Linked DNA regions of Parasedimentitalea psychrophila. The protein of the gene in region 2 binds, or shares a complex with, the protein of the main gene of each other region. Links are inferred from orthologs where the notes say so. Each region holds a gene or a part of one and is shown on either strand. Other genes may lie near its edges. The genes, in order: mfd and uvrA.

Evidence for each region.
Region 1: the proteins of uvrA (region 2) and mfd are in contact, whole or in part, in a crystal structure (PDB 4DFC), measured with the Escherichia coli proteins. The link is inferred for Parasedimentitalea psychrophila from one-to-one orthologs.

The regions. Positions count from the first base shown.
Region 1 is NZ_CP127247.1:4,258,660-4,263,005, forward strand. Bases 254-4,288 are described here. They hold mfd (transcription-repair coupling factor), read right to left. Parts: upstream 3,913-4,288; coding sequence 454-3,912; downstream 254-453. Other genes in these bases: QPJ95_RS20585 (MFS transporter), read left to right, coding at 254-342; QPJ95_RS20595 (component of SufBCD complex), read right to left, coding at 3,953-4,288. In the rest of the region: more of QPJ95_RS20585, read left to right, coding at 1-253; more of QPJ95_RS20595, read right to left, coding at 4,289-4,346. UniProt on the Escherichia coli protein: Couples transcription and DNA repair by recognizing RNA polymerase (RNAP) stalled at DNA lesions. Mediates ATP-dependent release of RNAP and its truncated transcript from the DNA, and recruitment of nucleotide excision repair machinery to the damaged site.
Region 2 is NZ_CP127247.1:3,498,764-3,502,493, forward strand. Bases 221-3,639 are described here. They hold uvrA (excinuclease ABC subunit UvrA), read left to right. Parts: upstream 221-586; coding sequence 587-3,439; downstream 3,440-3,639. Other genes in these bases: QPJ95_RS17055 (MFS transporter), read left to right, coding at 221-505; QPJ95_RS17065 (crotonase/enoyl-CoA hydratase family protein), read right to left, coding at 3,634-3,639. Outside these bases: more of QPJ95_RS17055, read left to right, coding at 1-220; more of QPJ95_RS17065, read right to left, coding at 3,640-3,730. UniProt on the Escherichia coli protein: The UvrABC repair system catalyzes the recognition and processing of DNA lesions. UvrA is an ATPase and a DNA-binding protein. A damage recognition complex composed of 2 UvrA and 2 UvrB subunits scans DNA for abnormalities.

The DNA.
Region 1 (4,346 bases), 760 kb from region 2 along the record:
TTCTCCGCCACGGTGCTGGTTCTCAGCAATATGGACCTGCCGGACACCCTGCAATTTGGTCTTTTTGTCGCCTGGCAAACCAGTCTGTTCTTCATGGTTGGCATGACCCTGGGCAATCTGAACGCCATGGCGATGGAGCCGATGGGCCATATCGCTGGCATGGCGGCCTCGGTCATTGGCGCCATCTCTACTGTGATTGGCGCAGTTCTGGCCGCTCCGATCGGGTTGCTGTTTGACGGGTCGTTGCTGCCGCTGAGCATCGGCGTTCTGGCGATGGTCAGCACTGCATTTCTGATCATGCTCCGCATGGGGCGGGTCGAGGCTCAGGTACCAGCCGAGTAACCTTCAAAAACATCGGTAAATCATCAAAAAGCCACCCTGCGTAAACAGGGTGGCATTTTAAATTGATGACCACAGCGGGGACCGAGACGCGCCTGCGGGATATCACCCCGATCAGGCCGATTGTTTCTTTTTCTTCTTGGCGGCCACAACCTTTTCGGCCAGTTCCCGGGCGATGGCAAAGGCCCCTTTGATCTTGTCGCCATCACTGCGCCAGTCGCGGCGAACCACAATTTTGTTGTCTTTGACCTTGGCCAAGCCATCCTGCGCCTGGATGAATTCGACCAGCCCGGTGGGCGAGATGAACTTGTCATTGTGGAACTGGATCGTTGCGCCCTTTGGACCACCATCCAACTTGGCAATTCCAGCCCGTTTGCACATCGCCTTGATCCGCACCACCAGCATCAGGGTATTGACCTCTTTGGGCAGCTTGCCAAACCGGTCAATCAGCTCTGCAGCAAAGCCTTCCAATTCGACCTTGGTGGTCAGGGATGACAGTCGGCGATACAGACCCAGCCTTACGTCCAGATCGGGCACAAATTTCTCGGGGATCAGCACCGGAACGCCAAGGTTGATCTGCGGAGCCCATTGATCGTCGGCTTCCGACAGGCCTTCCAACTCGCCTGATTTGATCTTGGCAATCGCCTCATGCAGCATCGACTGGTACAGCTCATAGCCAACATCGCGCATCTGCCCGGATTGTTCCTCTCCCAGCAGGTTGCCAGCGCCCCTGATATCAAGGTCTTGCGAGGCCAGGGTAAAGCCGGCCCCCAGTGTATCCAGCGACCCCAGGACACGCAGCCGTTTCTCTGCAGCGGCGGTCAATTTGGCGCGCGGCTTGGTGGTCAGATAGGCGTAGGCCCGTGTTTTCGAGCGCCCAACCCGGCCACGAATCTGATAGAGCTGCGACAGCCCGAACATATCGGCCCGGTGAACAACCATGGTGTTTGCGGTCGGGATATCCAACCCGCTTTCAACAATGGTGGTGGCCAGCAGCACGTCGTATTTTCCGTCATAAAACGCATTCATGCGCTCATCCAGATCACCCGCTGCCAATTGGCCGTGGGCAATCACATAGGTCAGTTCGGGCATTTGCTCGTTCAGGAACGCCTCGATATCCGGCAGATCGCTGACCCTTGGAACCACGTAGAAACTCTGGCCGCCACGATAGTGTTCCCGCAACAACGCCTCGCGGATGGTGACAGCATCAAATTCGCTAACGTAGGTGCGGATCGCCAGACGGTCCACCGGCGGGGTGCCAATGATCGACAGGTCGCGGACACCGGACAGCGACAGCTGCAAGGTGCGTGGAATGGGTGTCGCGGTCAGTGTCAGCACATGAATGTCGCTGCGCATCTGTTTCAGGCGTTCTTTGTGACTGACGCCAAAGTGCTGTTCCTCGTCGATGATCAGCAGACCAAGGTCCCTGAAGCGGATGCTTTTGGCCAGCAAGGCATGGGTGCCGATGACAATGTCAACAACTCCGCGGGACATCCCGTCCCGTGTGGCCTGCGCATCCTTTGCGCTAACAAAGCGTGACAATTGCCTGACTTCCAACGGAAATCCACGAAAGCGTTCGGCAAAGCTGGCGTAGTGCTGGCGTGCCAACAACGTGGTCGGAGCAACAATCGCCACCTGCACCCCGGACATGGCAGCCACAAAGGCCGCCCGCATGGCCACCTCGGTTTTGCCAAATCCAACATCGCCACAGATCAACCGGTCCATTGGCCGCCCCGAGGTCAGATCGTCAATGACATCGCCAATCGCCCGCAACTGATCGTCGGTTTCCTGATAGGGAAAGCGCGCCGAAAACGCATCCCAGCTGCCCGGTGGCGGATCCAGCACCGGCGCTTTTCGCAGGGCGCGTTCGGCCGCTACCCGGATCAACCGATCCGCCATCTCGCGGATACGCTCTTTCAGCTTGGCCTTCTTGGCCTGCCAGGCTCCGCCGCCCAAACGATCCAACAGCCCCTCGTCGTGACCGTATTTTGACAGCAACTCGATGTTTTCCACCGGCAAATACAGCCTGGCGTCCTCGGCATATTGCAACAGGATGCATTCATGCGCGGCGCCGGCTGCGGTGATCACCTCCAGCCCTAGGAACCGGCCAATTCCGTGATCCACGTGAACCACCAGATCGCCTGCGCCCAGTGACTGAGTTTCGGTCAGGAAATTCTCCGCCTTTCGGCGTTTGCGAGGCGCCCGGATCAACCGGTCTCCCAGCACATCCTGCTCGGAAATCACCGTCATTTCCGGAGTGAAAAACCCGTGTTCCAGCGCCCAGACAGCCAGATACAACCCGGATTTGCCAATTCGAGTGCCATTTGAGATCGCGATGATCTCACTAAGGCCCTCGTCTTCGATCAACCCTGTCAGCCGCTCTCGTGCACCTTCGGAATAGGAGGCAACGACCACCGGCCCATCTTGCAGTTTTGCCTTAATATGATCGGCTAATGATGTGAAAAGGCTGATAGTTTCCATTTGCCGTTCAGGTGAAAAGTTGCGCCCTATTCGGCCGCCTGCATCCACCACACCCGGCCCATTGGCCTGCGGCAACGGATGCAGCTGGATCACCCGCTGGGTGCCGAGGGCCTGTTCCCAGGCGGCATCATCCAGATACAGCAACCCCGGAGGTATCGGCTTGTAAACCGTATCCATCCGGCCCTTGGCCTGCATTGCGATCTTGCGGTTTTCATACTGGTCTTCGATGCTGTCCCAGCGGGCAAGTCTGGCTGGCGTCATCTGATGGTCCAGTGATACCGTCGCCTGTGGCAAATAGTCGAACAATGTCTCTAGCTTGGCATGGAAAAATGGCAGCCAATGCTCAATGCCCTGATGTTTGCGGCCGGCACTCACCGCCTCGTACAGTGGATCATCCGCGCCGGCAGCGCCAAATTCAATGCGGTAATTCTGCCGGAACCGGGTGATCGCCGCCTCGTCTAGGATCACTTCTGACACCGGCGCCAACTCGATCAGATCCAGTTTCTCTATGGTGCGCTGGCTGGCCGGGTCAAACCGCCGGGCGCCGTCCAGCACATCGCCAAACAGGTCCAGCCTAACGGGGCCGCTTTGTCCCGGAGGGAAGATATCGATGATGCCGCCACGGATCGCATAATCGCCCGGCTCCATGACCGTTGGGCTTTGGGTGAACCCCATCCGCACCAGGAAGTTGCGAAGCGCTTTTTCATTAATGCGGCGGCCGACCTGGGCTGAGAAAGCGGCCTCTTGCAAAACCGCCCGCCCCGGCACCCGCTGGGTTGCACCGTTCAAGGTGGTCAGCAACACAAAAGCTGTGGGCATCTGGTGCACCAAGGCGGCCAGCGTCGCCATCCGCGTCGCTGCAATATCGGCATTTGGCGACACCCGGTCATAGGGCAGACAGTCCCAGCCGGGAAACACAAAGACCGGCATATCGGGGGCATAAAACGCCAGTGCCGCCCGCATCGCCTCCATGCGCTTATCGTCACGCGCAACATGCAGCACCGGTCCGCCGGATTTCTCGACCTCATTGAGGACAAGACGGGCGTCATAACCCTCGGGCGCGCCGCCCATGGTAATCACACGCTGCACCATTGTGCGCCTCTCCTTCATCGAAATTCAAACAGCTTCAAAACTAGCCCAGGAAACCATATTTCAGGTTCTGATACATGCCCCACATGGCGGTCACAAAGATTGCGATGGTGCCGATCAACTGAATGTACAGCCGACAGCGAACCAGTAGTTTGCGCAGCCCGGCTCCCTGGATCTGCTCCCGCGAAATCCGGTTTGCCATCACCAAGCTTATCAGACCAACCAGGGTCAAGGGGCAGACCAACAAAAACACCGCCTGCGCAAACTCCACATCGTAAAACACCCCAAGCACCAGTAGCCCGGACAGAACGAAACACACGACCCCAAGCAGCCAGACACCGGAAACCTGCATGATATACAGCATCCGGTTCACATTCACCCGCACCAGATCCTCCAGATCACGTTCCGCCTGACCGCCCATCCGGCCCGCCCGGTAC
Region 2 (3,730 bases):
GGGATGGCTGTTCTACACCGCGTGTTTTGTGGCAATCCTGACGGTGATACCGCCGTTTATCGACGAAAACCTGCGCGGATTTGTGCTGGGGGCGATGCCATTGACCAGTATTGCGGTGTCGATGACCCTGGGTGTCTTTCTGCTGCGCTATCTGGCGGCGGTGCGTCTGGTGCAGATCGGCTTTGCTCTCTGCGCGCTGATCGGGGTCTGGTTGCTGCTGGTGCCGGGGTCGCCGATGGCCTGCATTGCACTGGCGGGCGCGATGGGGCTGGTGCAGGGCGGCAGCTTTTCCATGGTGCCGCAGCTGAACGAAACCGCGGCGGACCGGGCGCAGGCCAGCGGCGCGATGGCGCAGGCGGGCAATCTGGGCAATACCATCGGCACTCCGCTGATGGTCACGGCATTGTCATTGGCCGGTTACGCCGGCATGCTGGCCACTGTTGTGGCACTGTTTGTTGGTGGCTTTGTGGTGCATGGCCTATTGGCAATGCGCCGCCGATATTAAAATGTTCGCTGAACGTTCCTATTTTCCGGTTGGAAAGCGGAACGGTTTTGCCTATGTCTAAGAGGTCTTCTGGGGGGCATTATGGCTGAACTGAATTTCATCGAAGTGCGCGGCGCGCGCGAGCACAATCTAAAGAATATTGACGTGGATATTCCGCGCAATCAGCTGGTGGTGATCACCGGCCTGTCCGGCTCGGGTAAATCCAGTCTGGCGTTTGACACCATCTATGCCGAAGGCCAGCGCCGCTATGTGGAATCCTTAAGCGCCTATGCCCGGCAATTCCTTGATATGATGGAAAAACCGGATGTGGACCATATCAGTGGTCTCAGCCCGGCGATCTCGATTGAGCAAAAGACCACCAGCAAGAACCCCCGCTCTACCGTCGGCACCGTGACCGAGATTTACGATTATCTGCGGCTGCTGTTTGCCCGCGCCGGCACCCCCTATAGCCCCACAACCGGGTTGCCGATCGAGGCGCAGCAGGTGCAGGATATGGTCGACCGGGTCATGGCGCTGGAGGAGGGCACCCGCGGTTATCTGCTGGCACCCATCGTGCGCGACCGCAAAGGCGAGTACCGCAAAGACTTTCTTGAGCTGCGAAAACAGGGCTTTCAGCGGGTCAAAGTGGACGGCGAGTTTTATGAGCTGGACGCGCCGCCGACACTGGACAAGAAATACCGCCATGACATCGACGTGGTTGTGGACCGGTTGGTGGTGCGGGAAGGGTTAGAGACACGGCTGGCGGATAGTCTGCGCACGGCGCTGGATCTGGCCGATGGCATCGCCATTCTGGAAACCCTTGGCGATGCCCCCGAGCGGATCACATTCTCGGAAAAATTTGCCTGCCCGGTCAGCGGTTTCACCATTTCCGAGATCGAGCCGCGACTGTTCTCGTTCAACGCGCCGTTTGGCGCCTGCCCGGACTGTGACGGGTTGGGGGTTGAGCTGTTCTTTGACGAGCGCCTTGTGGTGCCGGACCAGACGCTAAAGATCTATGACGGAGCGCTGGCGCCCTGGCGCAAGGGCAAGTCGCCCTATTTCCTGCAAACAATCGAGGCCATCGCCAAGCATTACGAGTTCGACAAGAACACCTCTTGGAAGGACCTGTCGCCCAAGGTGCAGAACGTGTTCCTGCGCGGGTCGGGCGACGAGGAAATCATGTTCCGCTATGATGATTCCGGCCGGGTCTATCAGATCGAGCGGGTGTTTGAGGGGGTGATCCCCAATATGGAGCGTCGCTATCGCGAGACCGACAGCAATTGGATCCGCGAAGAATTTGAACGCTATCAGAACAACCGGCCCTGTGGCGGCTGCAACGGCTATCGCCTGCGCGAAGAAGCATTGGCGGTGAAAATTGCCGGCGATCATGCCGGGCAGGTGGTGCAGAAATCGATCCGAGAGGCGCTGGCCTGGATTGAGGATGTGCCCAACCATCTGAGCGTGCAGAAGCAGGAAATCGCCCGTGCTATCGTCAAGGAAATCCGCGAACGGCTGGGCTTTCTGAACAACGTCGGCCTGGAATACCTGTCGCTTAGTCGTAATTCGGGTACTCTGTCGGGTGGCGAAAGCCAGCGCATTCGTCTGGCCAGCCAGATCGGCTCAGGCCTTACGGGCGTGCTCTATGTGCTGGACGAGCCCTCAATCGGGTTGCACCAGCGCGACAATGACCGGCTGCTGGACACGCTGAAAAACCTGCGTGATCAAGGCAATACGGTGATTGTGGTAGAACACGACGAAGAGGCGATCCGCGAGGCGGACTATGTCTTTGATATCGGTCCCGGCGCTGGTGTGCATGGCGGTCAGGTGGTCAGTCATGGCACTCCGGCTGAGATGATTGCCGACCCGGCCTCGATCACCGGGCAATATCTGGCCGGAACCCGCGAAATTGAGGTGCCGGGCAAACGGCGCAAGGGCAACAAGAAAAAGATCAAGGTGGTCAAGGCGAGCGGCAACAATCTGAAAGATGTCACCGCTGAATTCCCGCTGGGGAAATTCGTCTGTGTCACTGGGGTGTCGGGCGGTGGTAAATCGACCCTGACCATTGAAACCCTGTTCAAAACCGCCTCGATGCGGTTGAACGGGGCGCGGCAAACTCCGGCCCCTTGTGAAACCATCAAGGGGCTGGAGCATCTGGACAAGGTGATCGACATTGATCAGCGCCCCATTGGGCGCACGCCGCGCTCCAATCCGGCGACATATACCGGCGCCTTCACCCCGATCCGCGACTGGTTTGCCGGCCTGCCCGAGTCCAAGACACGCGGCTATAAACCGGGGCGGTTCAGTTTCAACGTCAAGGGCGGCCGCTGCGAGGCCTGTCAGGGCGACGGGCTGATCAAGATCGAGATGCATTTCCTGCCCGACGTCTATGTCACCTGCGAAACCTGTCAGGGGGCGCGCTACAATCGCGAAACGCTGGAGATCAAGTTCAAGGGCAAGTCGATTGCTGATGTGCTGGATATGACGGTCGAAGACGCGCAGGGATTTTTCCAGGCGGTGCCGCCGATCCGCGATAAGATGGACGCGCTGAAACGGGTGGGGCTTGGCTATATCAAGGTCGGCCAGTCAGCGACGACGCTGTCGGGCGGTGAGGCGCAGCGGGTCAAGCTGTCCAAGGAGCTGGCCAAGAGGTCAACCGGCCGGACGCTGTATATTCTGGATGAACCCACCACTGGGTTGCATTTCGAGGACGTGCGCAAGCTGTTGGAAGTGCTGCATGAACTGGTGGATCAGGGCAACTCGGTTGTGGTGATTGAACATAATCTGGACGTGGTGAAGACCGCCGACTGGATCATCGATATTGGCCCCGAAGGTGGCGATGGCGGTGGTGAGATCGTGGCGGTTGGGACGCCGGAAAAAGTGGCCGAAGATCCGCGCAGCCATACCGGGCGCTACCTGAAGGCGATGCTGCAGCCCAAGAAGGTCGCGGCGGAATAAGCCGCGCCCAGTAGGTATGGTGGATCACCTTGTGAGAGAGGTGATCCCAAATGCCGTAACGAAAGACCCAGTCGTGCCGCTGCCCGGCAGTCGTTTGCTTGCAGACGATAAGAGGGGGGAGGCCACGCGGATTGGGGCTGTAACCAGGTGCGGGCCTCTGAAACAGAGGCCCGCTTGCCGATCGCTGTTAACTTTTAACTGTTGCGCCGCACACGGGCGGCGCTTTTGTCGGCAAAGGCCGCCAGACGGGCGCGCGCCTCGGGCTGGGTGTTCACCACACCGGCCACCACC